One region of the Peribacillus sp. ACCC06369 genome, then DNA from elsewhere that is predicted to be linked to it. Evidence: riboswitches for the same ligand, from Rfam matches in the RefSeq annotation. Region 1 holds a riboswitch; each other region holds the start of a gene.
The links. Region 1 has a riboswitch for cyclic di-AMP ahead of QUF78_RS02185 (cation:dicarboxylate symporter family transporter). Riboswitches for the same ligand answer to the same signal wherever they lie in the genome.
Positions count from the first base shown of each region.

Region 1 (8,022 bases):
GAAAAAATGAGCCCCTCTGCCAGAATATGAGCCAAAGAAGAAATCATTTCTGGAGGGATGGCCGTCAGTTCTCTTTTCTTTCTGATTCCAAGCCACGACCTCTCCACTTTTAATGGCTCCAGCTTTAACGGAATCAAGCTTCCTAACATCATATAATATGTCGAAAGAGAACGAAAATAAATTTTATTGAACCAGCCATCATCCTGGGCAAGGTACACAAATTGATTATTCAATTTACGGAAAAATGGAGGTTCCAGATGGGTTTTAGCATGCCCTAAATATAAAAGTTCCGCTATTTCCCTGCCATCCAATTCATCCAGCCCTTCAGCTTCTTCAAAATCAATCCAACAGAAATCTCCATATGCCCGGACATTTTCTTTAACGAGCTTCGCAATATCCTCAGATGAAGCGCTCTCAAGCAGGACATTCAAATTGTATTCCCCACCATCGAATTGATGTTTCAATAATAAGATGGAATCCATGGTATATGGCAACGAATAAACAAATTCGCGGAAATTGAGTCCATTAAAAAGGACAAACCGTTCAGAAGCCTGCATATGCATATATAAGATATCATTGTTATCACTCTTCATAACCTGATCCCCTCCGAGCTCTCAATCATTAATGTTATTTTATCAAACTTTTGGGTTTTCACGTAAGTTATATAACCCAGAATATTAATCATCATCAGCATCGTCTATATAATGTGAAACCCGTCTCTATATTACCTATAAGGTCAAGGAACGAGTTCGACAATATCAAATATCTATATTATGGAAAAAATTAAAATTTGGAGGAATTGACGATGGATAAAATTGAAAAAGGTTTTATCAATAATTCTTTACATGAGGCCGCTTCACTTTATGCTGATGCAACAAAAAATTTAGATCTTTGGCAATCAGAAAAATATGCATTCGAAAAATATTTATATCAGGATGATACAATCCTTGATATTGGCTGTGGAACTGGAAGATCCACATTTGCACTGTATAAAAAAGGATTTCAAAGTATAACGGGATTCGATATAACACCTGCCACGCTTCATGAAGCCGAAAAAATATCGTACGAATATAACCTGGATATACCCTTTATCCTTGGAGATGCAACGAAATTCCCTTTCAACAATTCATCATTCGATAAAGCAATCTTCGCTTTTAATGGTTTAATGAAAATTCCCCAGCGAAAAAACCGTACATTAGCTTTAAAAGAAATCAATCGTATTTTAAAACCAGAAGGCATTTTCATTTTCACAACACACGACCGTGATAAAAACGAATATTATATGAATTTCTGGGAACAAGAGGAAATTATTTGGTGTGAAGGTAAACAAGATGAGAGGCTTTATGAGTTTGGGGATATTTTCACATTCGGAAAGACACCTCAAAAAGATACTTACCTCCATATCCCAACACAACTTGAAGTACTTGATGGCCTTGAAGAAGCAGGGTTTACAGTCATCGAGACCTTTTACAGAAGTGAATTATTCCATGAAAGCGATGATGTAAACGCTTTCCCTTCTGATTGCCGCTTCTGGATCGTTCAAAAATAAGGTACATTTTTTAAAATTCAAAAAAAATCCAGAGTGGCATATCACTCTGGATTTTTTGTATTAAGAAACTTGTTCTAGTTCTTTATCGGAAGGAGGGTTGAATTGACCTTCCCATTTAGAGATGACGATTGCTGCAAGTGAATTACCAATAACGTTTACTACTGTACGTCCCATATCAAGAATACGGTCGATACCAGCAATAAATGCTAGACCTTCAATAGGAATACCAACTGTTCCTAATGTCGCTAAAAGAACTACGAAAGATACACCTGGTACACCAGCAATCCCCTTAGACGTGATCATTAACACTAGCATTAGCGTAATTTGCTCATACGCGCTTAAATCAATTCCGTACATTTGAGCGATGAAGATAGCTGCTAACGCTTGGTATAATGTAGAACCATCAAGGTTAAAAGAGTATCCAGTCGGAATAACAAATGTAGCAATATGTTTCGGACATCCCGCTTTCTCCATTTTTTCCATGATTTTCGGAAGAACAGCTTCTGAACTTGCTGTAGAGAACGCAAGAATCAATTCTTCTTTTAGAAGTTTAATCAACGTAAAGATATTGAATCCTACAAATTTCGCAATAAGACCCAGAATGACAATTACAAAGAAAATCATTGTTCCGTATACAGAAAGCGCTAACTTACCTAACGGAATTAAAGATTCCAGACCGAACTTGGAGATGGTCACACCGATTAGTGCAAATACCCCGATTGGAGCGAATTTCATGACCATATTTGTTAGGTAAAACATTCCTTCAGCTGTTCCTTGGAAGAAACGGAATACTGGTTTACCTTTTTCACCGATAGCCGCAATACTAAGTCCAAACAATACGGAGAAGAAAATGATCGCTAGCATATCGCCTTCTACCATAGCTTTAACTGGATTGGATGGCACAATGTGAACAAGTGTATCTACAAACGACTCATGCTGCTTAGTTTCTGCTGTATCAACATAAGTGGAGATATCAGTTTGTTCCAGATTATTCATATTTACACCAGCACCAGGCTGAATGATATTCGCGGAAATTAAACCAACAGCAATCGCAATCATAGTTACCACAACAAAGTATGATAGTGATTTAGCACCTAGTTTACCTACTGCTTTCAAATCACCTACACCCGCAACAGCAACGATAAGGCTTGATACAATGATTGGCACAACTATCATTTTAATCATTCGTAGGAAAATGTCACCGAATGGCTGTAAAAAGTTTTGAGCCGTCTCATTACCATAAAAAATGGCACCCACGATAATTCCTAGAATTAAACCAATGAAAATTTGGCTAGCTAAACTTAATTTAAATTTCTTCATATACTTTCCTCACCTTCCATAAAGTCTTTGATGCAAAAACATTTTGTCTCGGTAAGGGAAACAAGATACTAATAAAAGAAAGTAATTTTTCTTTTTTTGAAAAACTCTGTCTTTACGCCGAAAAAAAAGACACTTCATGTGTCGATTTCTTATTGGCGTGAATATTCACACATGTTCCCTTAAAGACGCTGACGAGGTTAGCTGTCGGGTTAGGAATTGGAAACACAAATGCCCTTTCATTTCTGAATTCACCCCTAGCGGATAATAAAATCCACAATATTGGGTCCCCCGTTCTTGGAATAAGATTAAGCGAGTTAACTTATAATAAAATATTATACTAAAAACGTTAATCTGTAAATATTTATTCGCATTCATTCTTGAAAAAATCTTAAAATATGTCTGAATATTCTGTATCATTGACTATTGTATCTATAATTCCATTGCCCAATTTTAATTCATATAAGTTATATGGATATAGAAATAACAACTAATTTGACATCCTCTCTCCTGATGTAAGAAGCGATTATTTTTCCAAAATGCCAAGTAACAGATATCTTACTTTTTCCCTAGAGCTGAATTTCTTATAAGTATTAGTTTTCACTTTTTCAAATTGAATTGGAGTAATAAAATAAGAATGGTTCTTCACTACTCTTTTCGGTTCTAATAGGATGACGTCACCTACGGACGGTCCCTTTAAGAGTTCTTGCTTTCCTTCAGCTTTAAGTCCTTTTGTGATGTAGTGTTTATCCACAAAGCCTTTTTTAGTCAACTTGTAGACATGCGGCTGTTTTTTGTAATGGACTGCCTCTATAGGAATGGAGGGTACACCCGCTTTCTCATTGGTTATTACAGTAAGATTGACTTTGGATCCCACCAACAAAGGTTCGGTTTCTTCACCTTCAGGTTCGATTAAAGCCTGAAATGGAAATCTGTTATCTTTTTTTATGGACGGCTCTTCTGCCGGATAGGAATGGATACGGCCAATCTTTCCTTTCAAAGTCTTTTTTGAGTCAGAAGAACTTGCTTTTATAGTCATGCCCACTTCAGCCTTTTTCATCTCCTCTTCGGAGAAATCACCTTCAATTGCCATATTTGTCGAAACAATGGATATAATGGGATTATTCAGGTTTTCATTGATATTCTTAACTACACCATCAGCCTCACTCGTCGTCACAATCGCGCTGGACTGCTCCTCAATAGACCTTAATTTAGCATCAAGCATTTTAACTTTTTCATTCAAACTGTTTTTTTCGAGTTCCTGCTTGTACAATTCTTGCTCAATATTACTTTTAATAAGGTCCGAAGAGCTTGTTGTTATATCGATATTCAAGTTTCTTTCCACTGAATCATCAATGACCGCCTTATCGGGATCACGGGTCAATGTCCCTTGATAAGACCTCAACTTCCCTAAGTATTGGTCAATCCCTACAATTTCTCCCTCAGCGGCAGCTTTCTCCGATTCTACATTCGCTTTAAGCGCATCAAGTTCGGTTGCCGTATACTCAAACAACGAGGAGCCAGCCGTTACCACATCACCTTCTTTTACAAGGAATTTCTTAAAATCATTCTTCTTGGTATCGAAATAGATATCATACTCTTCCAAAGGTTTAATTACACCATTCGTTTGAATGGTATCCGTAATTGTATCTTTTTTTACCATTGTCCAGTTTTCCACGAAAACAGTTCGTTCCACTTTGCTTTCCTTTTTTTCAATAAGGTATAAGTTAACGGTTATCAAAACAGTCGACGCAATAGAGACCGCTGCTATTTTCCATTTCCCGCTCATTCTTTTCACCCCGCCTTATACAAATACGCCCACTTGGATATATGCTAAAAAGGCTTTAACAAACCAAGTGGCCAGATAGAATAGAACAATCATTAAAAAGATCAAATAATTATTTCGTTCTGAAAATTCCTTTAAATAAAAATATTGCAAGGCAATAATAAGAAATTGAAAAATGGTGATTTCGCTGAAAAAGTGAATAAAGTAATCACTTCTGAGAAAATACTGACTGATGATTCCTAAAGAAAAAGGATTGGCATCGTTGCCTATATCCATTAATACGAATAGAGGAATCAATAATATTTTTTCCACCAATTGCAAACCAAAAATGATCATTTGAACGATGACTATTTTTATGTACGGGATATCCGTAACGATCCAAAAGAATAGAGCTGATAAAAATATGTATATGGAAGGGTGGATTATGCCTGCTATTATATTGCCGCTCAATATCAGCAACTTTCCTGCTTCATATTCATTAACACCCATCTTCGTGATTTCTTTTGAAAATGATTCAGATCCAATGCCAAAATACCCCTCAATAGCAAATACTAAAAGACTAAGAAGATATAAAAATAGTAATTTCCAACCAAGTCGTGTGACTGCCTCTGCATTTTGCAGCTGATAACGACTCCGATTAGGCTCTAAAATGCCCTTTAACAATCTGACCTGGTACACCATATGTGTTCCTCCTGCAAAAAATGATATATCACCCTATATTTTATCTTATTTTGGAAACAAATGCAGAAATAAGGAATGATTGAAACAAAAAAAACACATAATCCTTACCCTCTATAATTAATCTTCCTCTAATTGGGAATTAATACTGATAAATGATGGTCAAGGACTTTAATTCGAGTAGGTGTTTGGCTATAGTTCTCTCCATCCATATCCACATCAAGTGGCCTCTTGGATTCAATAGTCAGGGTACTGGCCTGCACATATGTCACTCCAGCTTCCGAGCTCAGATTTTCTGTCCATGAACGTTTCATCGCTATTATTTCCAAAAATGCACCAAGGTTTGCGTTCTCCAAGATGGCAACGCCAAAGAGCCCATCGTCTGGACTAACCATGGGAAACGGCAATAAATTAGTACCGATAAAACATCCATTCAAGACCAAAATCATGATTGCTTTCCCTTCAATTAAATTCCCATCATATTCAAGTTTATAGGGAAAGGGGGCACTATCACCAATCGTCCTTACCGCACTTAATAAATACCCTATCTTTCCGAATCTGTTTTTTTCCTGCTCATCAATATTGCTTGAAGCTTCAGAAATAAGTCCAACTCCCCAAAAATTAGAAAAATAATCGTTATTGGCCTGCCCGATATCAATTGAACGAACCTTGCCATTTACTATTGTTTCTGCAGCTTGACGAACATTTTGAGGAATATTCAATGTTCTGGAGAAGTCATTGCAAGTCCCTCCAGGTAAAATCCCAAGTAATGGCCGCTTCTCCAGCGGCGAAAGGCCGTTTACACACTCATGTACAGTTCCATCTCCTCCTAATACGAAAACTACATCCATGTCTTCACCATATTCCGAGCAAAAACGAGATGCATCGCCTTTTTCCTTCGTTTGTAGAATGAGGAACTCATCAATATGAGGAGCTATAACTGGAAGACATGCCTCAAGATTCCTTTCGAGTTTACCATTTCCAGCATTTTTGTTATAAATCAGCATTCCCTTTTTCCATCTCATGATCTAGCCCCCATATTAATGAAAGAATTATCTTCTTCCTGCTACTTATACTTTTCCCTAACCCCCGCTTTTGAAACTCAATCATTATCAAATGGAAAAATTCATATGGCTTGAAATCTAAGTCATATCAAAAGTAAAAAGAGGCTATACGCCCCTTTTCAGTAAAGCCTTCATATATTCGTCAAATATTCCTTCATCGTCAAGATAAGCTTTGAACATAAGTGACTTCTTTTTTCATTTTTTTCCAAAAATAACAAAAGACTTTCCAAGATAATGGGACTTGGCCTCACTTTCGAAAACTCTTCTTGGATCACCTTTAGAGCTTCCGTATATTTATTTGTTTCCATTCCTTCTTCCTTACGTGTTTCCACTTCAAGCATCCTGCTTATGATTGAATGGATTTCCTCTTTTGGGCTCAAATCCCTCAGTGAGCATTCGTGTAAAGGAAATTGTTTCAATAATGGATCATCCTTGATCTGCAGGCTTGCGATAATCGAATCCATCCGATTCAAAATGAAGTTAGGTAACAATTCCACTTCGAAAGCATTTTTTTTCCTGATTAATATTCCGATATATCCTTTGAAAAGTGAATCTAACATTATTGTGCAATCCGGCAGAAGGTCAGCCGAAAGTCCTGGGTATAACTCAATGATTTTACGCTTGAACCAAATCATGCCCTCTTCATGGATATAATGTAAAAATCTATCTAGTTCTTTGCTGATATGAATCATTTGTTCCTGCATCATCATTTTGATTAAGTTGGTATTTCCCGTCACATGCTCAATATGAACAGTGATTTGCCTTAAAAACTTATCTTTACTTGATAATGAAGCATCCAGCTCAAGGTCAAGTAAAGAGTCCGTCAACGCTTCATAATAATATTTAAAAATGGAGACTAATAATTCTTCCTTCGATTTAAAATAATTATAAAAAGACCCCTTTGCTATCCCACATTTTTCAGCAATTTCCTGAACGGATGTAGCATGATAGCCTTTCTCCGCGAAAAGCTCTACAGACTTATCTATGATCATCTTATGTTTTTCATTCATCAAATTCATCCTATCTCTTAAAGATTGTTCACTTATGACCGCTCAGTCATTTCTTCCAAATTGTATCCCAAAACCCTTGGAATCACAACGATAAAACTCATGAATATTATCTGTTGCAATCATAATCCATATACTATATATTTGAGTTTATGACCGACTAGTCACAATTTTAAGTATGGAGGGTACAAGTTTGAATTCAATAATTAAATTTTCCTTAAAGAATAAATTGGCAATCTGGTTACTTACGATCATCATCGTTGGAGCGGGTTTATACTCCGGTTTAAACATGAAACAAGAAACCATTCCAAACATCTCGACTCCTTTAATAAGCATCTCCACTGTATACCCCGGAGCTGCACCTGAAGAAGTAGCAGATAAACTCACAGACCAGATAGAGCAGAAAGTCACGAATTTATCAGGAGTCGAATTAGTCAGTTCGTCTTCCATGGCTAATGTGTCTTCCATCCAATTACAATACGATTATGATACTAATATGGATGACGCTGTAAAAGAAGTGAAAGAAGCATTAGAGAAATTAGAATTGCCTGAAGGAGTGGATGACCCAAGCGTATCCAAATTGGAATTAAACGCTTTTCCTGTTGTTGCACTTAGTGTAAC
Region 1 covers NZ_JAUCEN010000002.1:272,170-280,191, reverse strand. The annotation lists gene QUF78_RS02195 (hypothetical protein) at 1-593, opposite strand, end outside; gene QUF78_RS02190 (class I SAM-dependent methyltransferase) at 806-1,549, shown strand; gene QUF78_RS02185 (cation:dicarboxylate symporter family transporter) at 1,610-2,869, opposite strand; cyclic di-AMP (ydaO/yuaA leader) riboswitch at 3,041-3,191, opposite strand; gene QUF78_RS02180 (efflux RND transporter periplasmic adaptor subunit) at 3,393-4,655, opposite strand; gene QUF78_RS02175 (hypothetical protein) at 4,671-5,333, opposite strand; gene QUF78_RS02170 (YegS/Rv2252/BmrU family lipid kinase) at 5,462-6,355, opposite strand; gene QUF78_RS02165 (TetR/AcrR family transcriptional regulator) at 6,526-7,404, opposite strand; gene QUF78_RS02160 (efflux RND transporter permease subunit) at 7,595-8,022, shown strand, end outside.

Region 2 (8,022 bases), 690 kb from region 1:
AAGTCTTTGTATCGCCTTTTTATATTCACGGTTGATTTTAGTTGGTACCCATAATGGCATACGGAAAATCGATCTCATCCTTTTGACTGCGATTCTTAAAGCTGTTTCCAGCGGTTTCCCAACAAGTTGATATATAATCCATTGTGGTATCAATCATATCCGTGGCGTAATGGCTAATATGAGTCTTTTTGAAGGAGGGTTGAATAAGCCTTCTCTAACGCATATGAAAGTCCTTTTCGCTTGTAAGTAGACCTTCACCGAGAAGTGGTTTCAATACAGTGAAGTCCTTTGATTTGACGAAGGATTTTTGTTTTGTTACGAGTATTTCTTTTATTAGATCAGGATTTAAAACGAGGTAAACATTTTGGAATGGTCCTAACCGGAATTTAGCAACCTCCCCATATTCCTTGGCCAATTGGGTAAGAAAGCCGAGGGGATCTGTTTGAAATTCCTTTGTATGTCCGGAAATCAGCCTTCCATTTGGAACTTTTGGAGAATCGCGGAAGGCACCATCAGTTTGGCTCAAGTTGTTTTCCCCCTTTCTTTAAAATAATTCCATATAATCATTCTATGAGCATAAACTAAATCGGTTTGGACAAGTCGATAAAGAAAGGGCGGATAATATAAATATGGCTATATATAGAAATGAAAAGAAGTAAACTTGCAGAAACCATAGAAAAACTCTGGAAAAATAGCGCCAGAGTTTTTTATGAGAGCTTTAGATTAAGAAGATGTTGGAATCGGTTCTCGGCAGAGTAAACTTTTTGTATTGATAGGGAGCTTAACTTCTTTCTTCATCGTTTCCATGTTGGAAATGATCATTTTTTTCATTAATGGGTCCACCAAATTGTTCATTGATTTCCTTAACCACTTGATCTAAAAATTCATCGGATATTATCGGATTTTTTGTTTTTTTGTGCATGTGATTCTCTACAATCCTTTCTGATATCATGTGTTTGGATCACTTATGAAAGATACTTATCAACATAACCTCAGTTACAATGAATTATTCTTTTTCTGTGCAAATTTTCACGGGCTTTTCCATTCATATTCATAAATCGCTTAAACCTTATGGTACGGGGTATATGTTTTTGGGTTCATTTTACAATCAATGGGGTGATCCGACAGCTACTCTCGTAACGGATATGAGAAGGGAGGTGGAGCTAATTAGACAAAGGTATCTAAGAGGACTGCTTGTGGAAGATGTCTTTTTTACGGGTGAAATCACAGGAATTCAAGAAGATGTGAAAATAGCCCAATCACTTCTTGGTAATTGGGCATGAGCTATATTAACTTCATTAAGGAAACAACTGTCTTAAATATGTTATTAGCTGATCACGAAGTTCAGGTCGTTTCATGGCGAAATCAATTGATGCTTGAAGAAAGCCAAATTTATCCCCGACGTCATATCGATGTCCCTCAATGATATACGAATATAATGGTTCCTTTTTTAGCAAAAGATCCAAAGCTTCGGTAAGCTGGATTTCCCCCTTAGGATCTGGCTGTAAGGTTTCGAGGATTTCAAAAATGGCAGGCGATAAAATATATCGGCCAATAATCGCCTGTGTTGAGGGTGCCTCCTCAACTTTTGGCTTTTCCACTAAGTTTTTTACCAGAAATAAATCCTCATATTGTTCTTGAAAATTTACAATCCCATACTTGGATACATCGGCAGGTAACACTTCCTTACACCCGATAATGCTCGCTTGAACCTTGTTATACCGTTCCATTAACTGCTTCAAGGCTGGGACCCGGCTATCCACGATATCATCACCTAACAGGACTGCAAAAGGTTCGTCTCCAATAAACGTTTTGGCACATAAAACTGCATGCCCCAGACCCAATGGTTCCTTTTGTCTTACATAGTGAATATCCACCATATTGGAAATGTTCTCCACGGTCTTTAGCAGATCATTTTGTCCTTTCTTTTGTAAAAGCATTTCAAGCTCAATGGATTTATCGAAATGATCTTCGATGGCACGTTTGTTTTTCCCTGTAATGATGATAATATCTGTAATCCCTGATTGTACCGCTTCCTCGATAATATATTGAATGGTCGGCTTATCGACAATCGGCAGCATTTCCTTTGGTTGAGCTTTCGTAGCGGGTAAAAATCGTGTTCCTAAACCGGCTGCTGGAATTACGGCTTTCTTTATCATAGCCCAGCCCCTTTTTAAGGTTCTTTTATCTCGCTTTTCGTTCTACCGTTCATTTTATGTGTTCATTGGTTGACCTATATCAAAAAAGGTTAAAATAAATCCCTGAAAAAGAATAGATTTACCATTGAAGCAAATATTATTGATATATGAATTTTGGTCAAGAGGTGTATATTTTGCCAATTGAAAATCAAGAGAGAAAACAAATCCTTTTTGCCTTACTTGTCATTGTTTTATATCTTTCCCCTTTATTCATCCTTGGAGAAAATGCGCATATTCGTGTACATGATAATTTGGATTCCAACATTGCCTGGTATAAAGTGCTTTCTGAGAGCGGTGAATTATTCGGTGCAATAGACGCCAAAATTCCACAGATTATGAATGGGCTGCCACGAAATGCGTTTGGCAGTGAATTCAGTATCATCGTGTGGCTGTATGCACTTTTCCCGACAATGGTTGCATATGCAATAAGCCAGGCATTAACAAGATTCATTGCTTTCTTTGGTATGTATATCCTATTAAAAAAACATTTGGTTACAGGGCGCCAATCAGGATGGATTAGGGTTGGAACATCCTTGGCCTTTGCCCTTACCCCATTTTGGCCATCGGGAATGCTCAGTACTCTTGGGATGCCGCTAGCCCTTTGGGCTTTTTTGAATATCCGCAGCAAGGACCATTCGTGGAAGAATTATTTGGTCCTTACACTTTTACCGCTTTATTCAAGCATCGTGCTTGGCTTTTTCTTTTTTCTTGTTGCAATGGGCTTCCTTTGGATATCGGATGTGATCAGGAAAAAAGGGTGGAATTTAAGGTTTCTACTTTCAATCGTGTATATGACGGTCATTTTTGGTCTGGTCGAGTATCGGCTGGTCGCTTCCTTCATTTTTGATTCGGAGCCGAACAGCAGAGATGAATATTTTCATGCAAGGCTGCCGCTCGAGTGGGTCATCAAGCTTACTTTCAAAAATTTCGTCCTTGGACATACGCATGTCATGACTGTACATGCGCTTATCATTCTGCCGATTACAGTCTTTGCCCTTTATATCATTTTGACCAAAAAGCTATGGAGACAGGAAAAGATATTTGTTTTTTTGTTCGGCTTGAATTTTATGCTTTCCGCGTGGTACGCATTTTGGTTTTATAAAGGCTGGCTTCCTTTAACGGAAAGGTTCCACACCTTGGATACCTTTAATTTTGCCAGATTTCACTTTTTAAGGCCGATGGTGATTTACTTGGGGTTTGCCCTCGCGATAAAAATCATCTGGGAGCACAGCGATTATGCCAAGAAAACCCTTTCAATATTCATAGCCGTTCAAATTATGATCTTAATGGGTTTCAATGAAGAAATCACTCACAATAAAAAACCATCTTTTAAAGAGTTCTATGCAGAAAGTCTTTTTCAAGAAATAAAAGATCATATTGGCCTTCCACAGGAAGAATATCGGGTAGCGAGCATTGGCCTACATCCTGCGATTGCCCAATTTAATGGGTTTTACACGCTTGATAGCTATAACAATTTCTATCCGCTTACTTACAAACATCAATTTCGTCAAATAATTGAAAACGAATTGGCTAAGAATAAAAACATCAAAATCTACTTTGATGAATGGGGAGGGCGTTGTTACCTATTTACCGATGAGCTTGGGAAGCATTATATGTTCAAGAAAGGCTCGAAGAAAGAGCTAGAAAATTTGGAACTTAATGTCGATGCGTATAAAGGGTTAGGTGGCAAGTATATATTTTCTGCTATACCAATCAACAATGCGAAGGAAAACGGGTTGGTACTAGAAAGGATTTTCATAAAGAAAGGAAGTATCTGGAAAATTTATTTATACAGAGTCACGTGAAAAGGGGGGAATATTGTGAATTCACCGATAGTAACGATTGTTGTACCTTGTTATAACGAAGAAAGCGTTTTGCAGGATACCATTTCCCAACTTTGTGGATTGGTGAGGGGTTTAGTCGAAGAAAACGTTGTATCCGATAAAAGTAAAATTCTATTGGTTGATGATGGAAGCAAAGATCAAACATGGAAGATCATTTATAAAGAAACGATTAACAATGAATTTGTTCGTGGGCTAAAGCTTTCCCGGAATGCAGGTCATCAAAATGCACTTCTGGCAGGAATGTTTACAGCCAATGAAGCCTCGGATTGTGTGATTTCCATTGATGCAGATTTGCAGGATGATATTCAAGTCATCCCTGAATTCATTCGGAAATTCAATGAAGGTTGTGAAATTGTATATGGTGTCCGCCAGAAAAGGGACCTTGATTCATTTTTTAAACGAACATCTGCAACTGGTTTTTATAAATTGATGAACAAGATGGGGGTTAACCTTATCTATAATCATGCCGATTTCCGGCTAATGAGCAAAAGGGCGATCGTGGAGCTGGAACAGTTTGAAGAAACGAATCTTTTTTTACGGGGAATCGTCCCGCTCATTGGGTTCAAGACGGACTCTGTTTATTATGACAGAAAAGAAAGATTGGCTGGGGAAACGAAGTATCCATTAAAGAAGATGGTTGCCTTTGCGCTTGATGGCATTACTTCTTTTTCAGTTACGCCGATCCGGCTTGTATTATGGCTAGGATGTCTTTCCTTTTTCATTAGCTTACTCTTTGGGTCATACTTTTTATGGTTAAAGTTTTATGGACAGACCGAAACGGGCTGGACCTCATTAATTACCTCCATATGGTTGATCGGTGGACTGCAGTTGATTGCTGTCGGCTTGATTGGGGAATATATCGGTAAAATATATAATGAATCCAAACGCCGGCCTAAATATATTGTTGATCTGGATCTATTTAATCCGCTCGATTTAACAAAACGGGAGCAACTAGACAATGAACGGAACAGTATTGAAAAACTATCTAAAACACACTAATTCCTTTATCCGCTTTTTATTGGTTGGAATAGTCAATACAGCGGTTGGACTTTCCATCATGCTTTTTCTCATGAATGTTCTTGATTTATCTTACTGGATCTCCACCTTTTTCGGTAATGGTACGGGAGCTGTAACGAGTTTTCTGTTGAACAGGACATTTACCTTTAAAAGCGATATAGACTTGCGGAGAGGAGTTGCCCGTTTCTTTTGCGTCATCCTGATTTGTTATTCCGCCGCTTATTCTTTAGGACAGGCCATTGCAGAATCGATGGAAGGATTCGTTCATTTATCCATACAGCAAAATGTGGCTGTACTCATTGGAACAATCTTTTATACAGTACTTAACTATATTGGCCAGAAATACTTTGTCTTTAAGAAAAGTAATTTGAGACCAATTCAAGAAGGAAGGAACTAATTAGAGTGGATCATTGGGAATAATGAATAATGCCCTCTGATTGGATGAAATTAAAGTTGACTATCCAAGCGGGGGCAGATCTGTTTAATGGGAAAGGAGAATTAGTTGATTGATTAGATAGGTATTCAGTTTCGTTCTTCGCTGTCTCCGTGGTGGCTGATGATTTTTCATTTTTGTGGACAGCCATATTGTTCATTGATCCGTTAATGCTTTGACTTGAAAATTATCATCAGATATTATTTGTTTTTTTTCTTCTTTTTTAGACATGTCATTCACCTCTTTCCTTCCTTCAATCATTTGTTTTGATGACTTATGTAGTATACGTCATGAACAAAACCTCACTAACAATAAATTATTCTTTTTCCGTGTAAAATTTTCATTTACTTTTCCATTTCACGGGAGTATGATAATCAACAGTTTCATATTTCTAAATCGCTTAAACCTAATGGTACGGGGGACCCGTTATAGGGATTGTTTTTCAATCCAAGGGGTGAATCCTTTCAAGGTAAAGGTAGGGCTACTCTTAGGTCCGAATCCGACAGCTAACCTCGTAAGCGTTATATGAGAAGGAAGGTGGAGCTTGTCAGACAAAAAAATTGATGTCTACAGGTCTATTTATCTATGACTTGTAGGCATTTTTCTATTTCGTCTTGTTTTTTGCAATAACTGGGGGAACATAAATTTATAACTAAAATATGGTGGTGAATACTTGATGTTATCTTCTATAAAGAGGTTCTTGATAGGGAGACCTTTAAAATCAAATGCACTTGGCGAGCAAAAGCTAAACAAAACTAAGGCTTTGGCCATCCTATCTTCTGATGCATTGTCTTCGGTTGCTTATGGACCGGAACAAATATTGATCGTTCTCATCACGGTCGGTGCCGCGGCATTCTGGTATTCAATCCCGATAGCAATCGGGGTATTGATCCTGTTAACGGCCTTGATCTTGTCCTATAGACAAATCATTTTTGCCTATCCCCATGGCGGGGGAGCCTATGTGGTTTCAAAAAACAATTTAGGCATCAATCCAGGGTTGATAGCTGGAGGATCCTTATTGGTCGATTATATATTAACTGTCGCTGTAAGTGTTTCTGCAGGAACGGATGCCATCACGTCCGCTTTTCCAGGCCTGCATTCATATAATGTCGGCATAGCCATCATTTTCGTCATTCTACTTACCATCCTAAATCTTAGGGGGGTTACGGAGTCGGCCTCTGTTTTGGCCTATCCGGTGTACCTATTCGTTTTAGCATTGTTCATCTTGATTGGTGTAGGAATTTACAAGATCTTGACAGGAGGAGTTTCACCGGAATTGCACGCGCCAATCGGGACCCCTGTAGCGGGCATCAGTTTATTTATACTGCTAAGAGCATTTGCATCAGGCAGCTCCGCATTGACAGGAGTCGAAGCGATTTCCAATGCGATTCCGAACTTTAAAGATCCAGCCCCGAATAATGCTGCAAAAACTTTAATAGCTATGGGGTCCTTACTAGCTGTATTATTTTCGGGAGTCGTATTCTTAGCCTATTATTTAAGCATTGTTCCCAGCGCAGAGGTCACGGTCGTCTCGCAGATTGCTGAAGAAATCTTTGGACGGAATTTCATGTATTTCTTCATTCAAGGTACGACTGCATTGATCTTGATACTGGCCGCAAATACTGGCTATTCGGCATTCCCGCTGCTTGCGGTAAATCTTGCAAAGGATAAATTCATACCAAGGGCGTTTACGATTAGAGGGGACCGATTAGGATATTCCAATGGAATTATCATACTGGGGCTTGCGTCCATCATCTTAATAGTCGCATTTAAAGGACATACAGAAAATCTAATTCCCCTTTATGCTGTAGGGGTATTTATACCATTTACGCTGTCCCAGACCGGAATGATCGTTAAATGGCTCCGCGAAAAGCCAAAAGGCTGGGTGGTTAAATTAACCATTAATTCAATTGGTGCCATTATTAGCCTGGTCGTCACGATGATATTCTTTTTAACCAAATTTACGCAGGTATGGTCTGTTTTGATTTTTTTACCAATCATCATTTTAATTTTTCATCGAATAAGAAAGCATTATGAAGCAGTTGGTGACCAACTGAGGATTACAACTTGTGAGCCCATCTTACCAATAGAAGGGAATATCATTCTTGTCCCTGTGGCGGGTATAACTCATGTGGTTGAGAATTCCTTAAATTATGCTAAATCTCTTTCAGCAAATCAGATCATTGCCGTTTATGTTGCTTTTGAAAGAGAAGATGAAAAGAAATTCGAAGAAAAATGGAAAAAGTGGCAGCCTGATGTTAGACTCGTCACACTGAACTCTTATTACAGAAGCATCATTCAGCCATTAACTAAGTTTGTGGATACAGTTGAACATAAGGCGAGTGAATCTAACTATAAAGTTACAGTGATCATCCCGCAATTCATTCCGAAGAAGGGATGGCACAATATTCTTCATAACCAATCAAGTTTACTGATCCGTGCCTACTTACTTTATAGAAGAAATGTAGTTATTACGACAGTGCCATATCATTTGAAGAAGTAATTTAAGAATAGAAGCAGACCTTGATCA
Region 2 covers NZ_JAUCEN010000002.1:965,534-973,555, forward strand. The annotation lists gene QUF78_RS05510 (hypothetical protein) at 1-153, opposite strand, end outside; gene QUF78_RS05515 (cytochrome P450) at 215-526, opposite strand; gene QUF78_RS05520 (bacitracin ABC transporter ATP-binding protein) at 782-922, opposite strand; gene QUF78_RS05525 (hypothetical protein) at 1,002-1,283, shown strand; gene galU (UTP--glucose-1-phosphate uridylyltransferase GalU) at 1,299-2,159, opposite strand; gene QUF78_RS05535 (DUF6044 family protein) at 2,339-4,003, shown strand; gene QUF78_RS05540 (glycosyltransferase family 2 protein) at 4,019-5,041, shown strand; gene QUF78_RS05545 (GtrA family protein) at 5,001-5,456, shown strand; cyclic di-AMP (ydaO/yuaA leader) riboswitch at 5,880-6,029, shown strand; gene QUF78_RS05550 (APC family permease) at 6,169-7,995, shown strand.
Region 2: another riboswitch for cyclic di-AMP. It lies ahead of QUF78_RS05550 (APC family permease); the one in region 1 lies ahead of QUF78_RS02185 (cation:dicarboxylate symporter family transporter).

Region 3 (8,022 bases), 4.4 Mb from region 1:
AAGGCGGCATATTGGGTGGTGCAGATATCTCGGATTGGGAGGTATATAGGCAAAGAAGCCTTAAAGGCGGATTAGGTTTTACTGAAGAAAAACTTAGAATGATCTTCAAGGATTTTGAAGTGGTGGAAATACGTAAAATGAGGAAAATGGAACAATCTGATGAAACCTTTGGGGTGCAGGGTTTATGGACCGCAATATTTATGAAAAGGTAATTCTCATGGTGTTAATTAGGTTATGTGGATAGTATAGCTCAATTTCACTGAACGGAGGATCTGGGATCAGGTCCTTTTTTACGTGATAAAGAAAAGGGGCAGGATGGCGGTGAATTTGTTAACAAAAAATAAAAATGGTAAACTATAACAAAAAAATACGATTTGGTGAATGCTGCTTTACCAGAATGATAGATGAATGTTCTTGCAGATTTTTTTTTTTGAAAAATCAGTGGTTGTATGGTTTCAAAAACAGCTGGGAAGGTATATGGAATGAAGGGACCATTGGCATGGGATCTTAAGTATTGAAGCGGTTATCTTCGATGCTTCTTTTGTTGATAAAACGGTTAACTTTCAATACCCTGACAATGCTGATTCAGTCTTTAATAGCATTAGATATTATAAAAAAATTAAATAGGTGGAGGAGTTTATGCACAGAAATAAAGAACTATATTCCTTTTTATTAGGTGAGGCAGCTCAATTGACTGAGGATTGGTACGCAACATTGAATAAAAATGATAAGTCGGGGGTTTATAGCTCACCCGATCCCAAAGTGATTAAAAAACTGAAGCAACAAAATAATGAATTCCACTTACATTTCTTTCAGATATTTGTTACAGAGGAAAGGGAATTCTTTAAGCGTCTTGATGAGTGGATTGAAGATATCGGTCAGGATGAGCAGCATTTAAACACACCCATCTATTTTATATTGAGGGAGTTTTTTCGAACGCAAGAGCAATATCTGGATTACATTGACCGATTTGTGGGATTGCATGGAGATCGATATACACGGGAGGAAGTAAATTCCTGGTATCGGATAGTGGTCAAGGTGTTCAGTGAAGTGATGGAGAGGTTTACGGAAGCGAATCATAAATATGCCAATAAAATTATGAAAGCCCAACAGGCCACGATCGATGAATTGAGCACGCCCATCATTTCCCTTAAAGATAATACCGCGTTGCTTCCCCTGATAGGCGATATTGACACGACGAGGGGCATGTCCTTGCTTGAAAACACCTTACAAAAGTGCGCTGAAAAAAATGTCACCAGGCTTTTCATTGACCTATCGGGCGTTCATGCAATAGATAGTGCATCCGCCCACCAACTGTCACAATTGATTGAATCCTTACATTTGATCGGAATTCATACAACCCTTTCAGGACTTCGGCCGGAAATAGCCATGACTGCCGTTAAGCTTCAACTGCCTTTTGATAAAGTGACGATAAAGTCTACTCTTGCCCAAGCGATCAGTACGATAAAATAATACATACATATACATGGCAAGGGTATGCTCGTTATAAATTTCAGCGAGAAGACCTCCATATGGCGGTCTTCTCGCATGTATAGGTGATGCTACATTCAAAATAGGTGGCGGGCTCCATAAGGCAAAAGCCGGCCACCTACCGGATTATTCAATATTTGCAAAGACGGCTAGGTCTTCTTTATTGCCAACGACCAAAAGCATATCTTTTTCATGGATATCCTGATCTGGTGACGGTGCTATGATAATTTCTCCGTTACTCACGATGGCAATGACGCTGATATTATATTTTGCGCGTAAATCAAGTTCCCTGAGGCTTTTTCCCTTCATGCTCATGGGGAGGATGATTTCCTCGATATTGTATTCTTTAGACAGCTCGATATAGTTCAGCATGTTAGGGAACAGGAGCTGATTCGCGACCCGTTCCCCCATATCCCTCTCAGGATAGATGACCCAGTCGGCACCAACTTTAGTGAGCACCTGACCGTGATTTTTATTAAGTGCTTTGGCAATGACCTTTTTGACCCCAAGCTCTTTTAAAAGCAAGGTAGTCAAAATGCTTGATTGCATATCATTTCCGATGGCTACGATGACACAATCAAAATTACGGATTCCGATGGATTTCAATGTCTCTTCTTCAGTGGTATCCGCCATGACTGCATGGGTAACGCTCAGTTCCGCATTCTCGACTCTTTCCTCGCTGATATCAATACCCAATACCTCTTGGCCAGCGGTATATAATCTATCTGCCACACTACTTCCGAATCTGCCTAAACCGATCACGGCATATTGTCGTTTTCCCATCATTTACACTCCTTCAGTTTTGGTTAACCAATCATGATTTTCCCTTTTGGATGACGGAAGGGATCTGGCTTACGCCTCATTGCGATGGCAAAGGCCAAAGTCAAAGGACCCACCCGGCCTGCAAACATCGTGAAAATGATGAGCAATCGGCCAACAGGTGATAATTCGGGGGTCAAACCCATTGAAAGCCCCACTGTGGCGAATGCTGAAGTGGCTTCAAATAAAATCATCAAGAAATCACTTCCGCTTTCTGTGATGGTCAGCAGAATGGAAATGATTGAAACGAGGAAGCCCCCGATGAATGTAACGGATAATGATTTAAAGATGGTTTCATTCAAAATGCGGTGACGGAATAATACCACATCACCCTTTCCTTTAATCTGTGACCAAACCGTTCCAAGAAGCGTCGCAAATGTTGTTGTTTTAATCCCGCCGCCAGTCGATCCGGGTGATGCCCCAACGAACATCAAGAAAATGATGAGCAGTAATGTAGGTTGAGTTAAATCAGGGATATTCAACGTATTGGAGCCTGCTGTCCTTGGTGAAACCGATTGAAATAAAGACGATAACGCTTTACCCATGAAAGATAAAGGCTGCAATGTTTTGGCATTACCGAACTCGAATAAAAAGATTAAAATTGCGCCGACGATTGTAAGGGTCAAGCTAGTCATCAGAACAACCTTGGTATGTACGGATAAACGATGGGTTTCACGATATTCGTATAGTTCATTCATTACGATAAAACCTATTCCGCCAAACGTGATGAGGAAGGCGACGGTAAGGGTTACGAATGGGTCCGATACATAAGGGGTCAAACTCCTGAATTCCCCCATTAAATCAAAGCCGGCGTTATTGAAATTCGATATGGAATGAAAAACCCCGTAATAGATCGCCTTGCCGACTGGCATGTCAAAAGAAAAGCGGATTGATAAGATAAGGGCACCCACGCCTTCAATGATGGCCGTGAAAATTAAAAGCCGTTTTACTAACTTGACTACACCTGCCATGGATAGATTATTTAAGGACTCCTGCAAGAGTAACCTGCCTTTTAAAGAAATCTTTTTGCCTAATAAGAAAAAGAAAAACGTGGCAAATGTCATGAACCCTAGGCCGCCTATCTGAATCAGTGTTAAGATGACCAACTCACCAAAGGTGGTGAAAGTCGTTCCCGTATCCACCACCACAAGCCCTGTTACACATGTAGCGGAGGTTGAGGTGAATAAAGCATCCAGAAAAGAAAGGCCATTCCCATTTTCAGTCGAAATCGGCAGGGTCAGCAAATAGGCCCCAATAAGTATCAGGATGGCAAAGCCGAGTACAAGGATTTTTGGCGGATCCAATAAATTTTTTGCTTTTATCAAATGATCATCCCTACCTATAAAAATATTGTGTAAAACTTATGAAATCTTAACCATCAATCCTCTTTATAAATCTTTTTCAAAGCATAATAAAAAGACCTGCGAAAACATCGAAAGGCTTTTTTGTCACAAAAAGAGTGCAAAAAAAGCTCCCGAAATAGGCGGTCTTATGACCTCCTTCGCTTTAGCCGACGAAGTTAGCTGACGGGTAGGATGGCGAAAGAGCTGATCTCATCCCTTCTGCAAGGCAGAATTAACCCCAAATGATTGGGTCCTCCGTACTCAATTCCCTTGAGTTTTGGCCGAAATGCATTAAATTGATAAACGTATTCTACTCCCATCATTTAGCAGTTGTAAACCCCTAAAGTGTAAAAAAATATTTCTTTAACAAGACTGAAAATTTACGTTTTATTTACATTTTAAAAACGTATTGACAAATATTAGTTAGCACATTATGATAGGTTCGATTAAGGCGATTATGATGACCAACATCGATGTACTTTATTCAATACTTTCAAGCAGAACATGTCATTGCAAATCTATTTTCTAATATAAATAAATTATTTTTCTTTTGAAAATCATAAAAAAAAAAGTATGGCATTCTTATTTAAAGGTTTCAAACATTTTATAAAAAAGGCGGGCAATTATGGAGAAGACGTTCAATAGATATGTTATTAACGCTACAGGCAAGGGTGGACAGACATATTTAACACAATGCCAGGATAAAGATGCACTTAGGAAATGGATAGCCGATCATGAGGATCAAATCATAATGAATGAGTTAAGGATAACGGATAAGAAAAAGAATCCGTTGTTAAAATTGTTTTCTCTAAGGTAAATCAACTGAAATTATGTCATCCTGTGTACTATCCGGGAACTAGAGCGAAAAATCCATAACTTGTTTTGCTAACTCATTTATTTTTGAATGAGTTTTTTTGCGTTGAAAATTATGACGTTTACACTATTAATACAATAATGTTAAAATTTAGAAAAATGATGAATCTGGATGTAATGAAGAGAAAGCAAATGGAATGACCACATTTCAGAGAGCACCGTCAACTGGAAGGAGTAAGCATAAATTGAAGCAATTCTCCAGTATGGGAAGGGGATGCTGTGACGGGAACTTCCGTTATGGTGCGTAGTAACACCGCACTATTGATCTCGTCCCAGAGAAGCCTTTCCTGGGGATGGGATTTTTTTATTGTTTATATTTCTTTTTCTAAGGAGGAGAAGCGTTGACATTAAAAAATTCATTAGTAGCTTGGAAATATCCTTCCATCCTATTGTGCGGGATCGGGATTTCCAACTTTGGTGCATGGGTTTATTTTATTGCACTTAATTTAATCGTGCTGGATATGACTGATTCAGCTTTAGCGGTAGCTGGACTTTATATCGTTAAACCGATGGCTGCCATATTTACGAATGTTTGGGCAGGCAGCGTGATTGACCGGATAAATAAGCGGAATCTAATGGTGGCACTTGACCTATTTCGAGCGGTATTCATAGCCTTGCTGCCATTGACTTCTTCTATTTGGGTCATCTATTCCCTTGTCTTCGTGATCAATATGGCAGGGGCCATGTTCGGAACGACATCAAGATCTTATATAACAAAATTAATACCCATTGAACAGAGGAAACGATTTAACTCGTTACGAAGCTTAATGGATTCTGGGGCTTTTTTGATTGGACCTGCGATAGCGGGTCTCCTTTTCTTGATCGGTACACCCGTTTTAGCCATTTACATTAACGCGGCTGCCTTATTATTATCCGGCATCATCACTCTATTCATGCCCGATCTTGAAAAGGGACGTTCCCTTGAACAATCCAGTCATTACCTGTCTTGGACCATCATGAAAAAGGATTGGGGCATCGTCATGGACTTCAGCCGGAAATTTTCCTATATCATGCTCATTTATTTCTTATTCAGCTGTATGGTAGTAATGGAAACGGCCATGGATTCCCAAGAAGCGGTGTTTGCCAAGGCCGTGCTCCTTTTGTCGGACAGCGATTACGGATTCCTTGTAAGCATCGCCGGGGCAGGCATCATTGCGGGTGCAATAGTCAATGCGGTATTCATCAATAAAATACCAATATCGTACCTAATTGGACTTGGATCTTTATTTGTATCGATAGGTTATGTGATCTATGCCCTTTCAAATTCCTTTTCGATGGCCGCCATCGGATTTTTCATCATTGCCTTTTCACTGGCTTTTGCCAACACAGGATTTCAAACATTTTATCAAAATAATATTCCAGTGGAGATTATGGGGAGGGTTCGAAGTATTTTTGGCTTGTTGGAAGCTTTACTGATCATCATGACTACAGCGATTGTTGGTGTCTCAGCTCATTTCATTTCGATTAGGTTGGTGGTCATTTCAGGTACCATGATCATGTTCGCCGTATCAATTTTACTGTCCATACTTAGTATGAAGGCCTCGAAGAGCAGGTATTATTCCATTGGGAATGCCGGGGAAAAAATGTAACTTTTTATAAAAGGCATGTAAATGGAACATGCCTCTTATAAAAACTTCATTGAACGAATGTCCGCACTTGGCTGATGAAGTTCAAGATTTGAAAATGAATTTTCGCCATTTCTTCCACCGTTTGGCCGTCGCAATTCTCCAGCCACTCCTGTATCACGCCTAAAATCGCTGATGTCATGAAGGCATGCATATACTTACGAAACGCCTCATCTTTTGCTGCTGGATGCTGGCTGATTAGTCGCTCCAACAGCACTTCACCGAATACACGCTTTATTTTTTTTGCAAAAGAAGGATCGCCCTGATCACCAAGAATGGCCCTTAATGCATGTGCATGTTCACTAATGAATTGAAAAATTGCTACGAAGGGCGGGTAAAGTTGTTGATGATGAAGAGCCAAAAAAGCCTCTTTCGGCAGAATGGCAGTAATCCGTGTTTGAAGTTCATTTAACAATTCCTGCTGTAAGTGATCCATCAATTCATATTTATCCGTATAATGCAAATAAAATGTGCCCCGATTAATGTTAGCGCGTTCCGCAATTTTCTTCACTGTTACATGTGAGAACCCCTCTGCCTCTACGAGTGCAATAAAATGATGTTGTATCTGCAGTTTCGTTTTATGTACCATATCCTCATGAATCGATCCCATGAAATGTCTCCTTCACTTAACATTTTTTCCAAATATGTTGATTGTATTAGACCAAATGCTACCTTAGAATGATGATACACTCAACACCGTGTCAATTAAAGAGGAAGGATGTGTGTACAATGAAAAATGCTATTTCCATTGAAGGAATTGCTAAAGATTTTCACCAAAAAAAGGTCATTCAGCCATTGAACCTGAATATAGAAAAAAATGGGATTTTCGGCTTGCTAGGTCCATCCGGATGCGGAAAGACGACCTTGATTAAAATGATTGTCGGATTGATTAAGCCCGATGCGGGTAAAGTCACGGTTCTTGATCATGAAGTGCCAAATGAAGCACTGTTAATGGATGTCGGCTATATGGCACAGTCCGATGCTTTATATACAGAACTGACGGGAGCTGAAAATCTCGCATTTTTTGCGAAGCTTTACCGTTTATCGAAAAAGGAGCGAAGGGAACGCATTCGATATGCAGCTGAAATCGTACAATTGACGAATGATTTGAACGTTCGGGTAGCGTATTATTCCGGTGGGATGAAACGGCGTCTGTCACTGGCGGTAGCACTCATCCAAAACCCGGAGATCCTCATTTTGGATGAACCGACCGTAGGGATAGACCCTTTGCTGAAACAATCCATTTGGCAGGAACTTGAACGTTTAAGAAATGAAGATCATAAGACGATCATCATCACGACTCATGTGATGGATGAGGCGGAACGATGCGATAAACTGGCGATGCTCCGTGAAGGTGAAATAATCGCATCAGGAACACCGGCAGCTTTAAAAACACAATATGCAGTGGAAACGCTTGATGATGTTTTTTTGAGGATTGGAGGTGGACTATCATGAGAATTGCCTCTCTTGTTACTCGAATTATACAGCAGATGCGCCGGGATCGAAGGACACTCGCTTTATTTTTCCTTGCTCCATTGCTCATTTTAACGCTCATGTATTTTATTTTCGATACAGAAGCGAGTGATTTGGAAATCGTTGTTACAGGTAGTGATGAAACTCTGGTTAAAGCATTGAAACAAGCGGATTTTCAAGTAACGGCTGCTGAGAAGTTTTCTAAGGAAAGAATGATTGAAAATACTACGGATGGCTGGTTGCATGTTGAAAATGGCCAGATAAAACTGACGCTGTTAAACGACGAACCGGCTCGAGCAAAGGCCGTTCAAATGGAAATGATGCAGGCGTTGCAAGGGAAACAGAAAAATACTCCTTCCATTGAGGAGCAATTTGTTTACGGGGATGCAAACACAAAG
Region 3 covers NZ_JAUCEN010000002.1:4,664,298-4,672,319, reverse strand. The annotation lists gene QUF78_RS23660 (class I SAM-dependent methyltransferase) at 1-212, shown strand, start outside; gene QUF78_RS23655 (STAS domain-containing protein) at 640-1,473, shown strand; gene QUF78_RS23650 (potassium channel family protein) at 1,618-2,274, opposite strand; gene QUF78_RS23645 (TrkH family potassium uptake protein) at 2,298-3,635, opposite strand; cyclic di-AMP (ydaO/yuaA leader) riboswitch at 3,804-3,946, opposite strand; gene QUF78_RS23640 (hypothetical protein) at 4,279-4,470, shown strand; gene QUF78_RS23635 (MFS transporter) at 4,868-6,115, shown strand; gene QUF78_RS23630 (TetR/AcrR family transcriptional regulator) at 6,162-6,761, opposite strand; gene QUF78_RS23625 (ABC transporter ATP-binding protein) at 6,881-7,606, shown strand; gene QUF78_RS23620 (ABC transporter permease) at 7,603-8,022, shown strand, end outside.
Region 3: another riboswitch for cyclic di-AMP. It lies ahead of QUF78_RS23645 (TrkH family potassium uptake protein); the one in region 1 lies ahead of QUF78_RS02185 (cation:dicarboxylate symporter family transporter).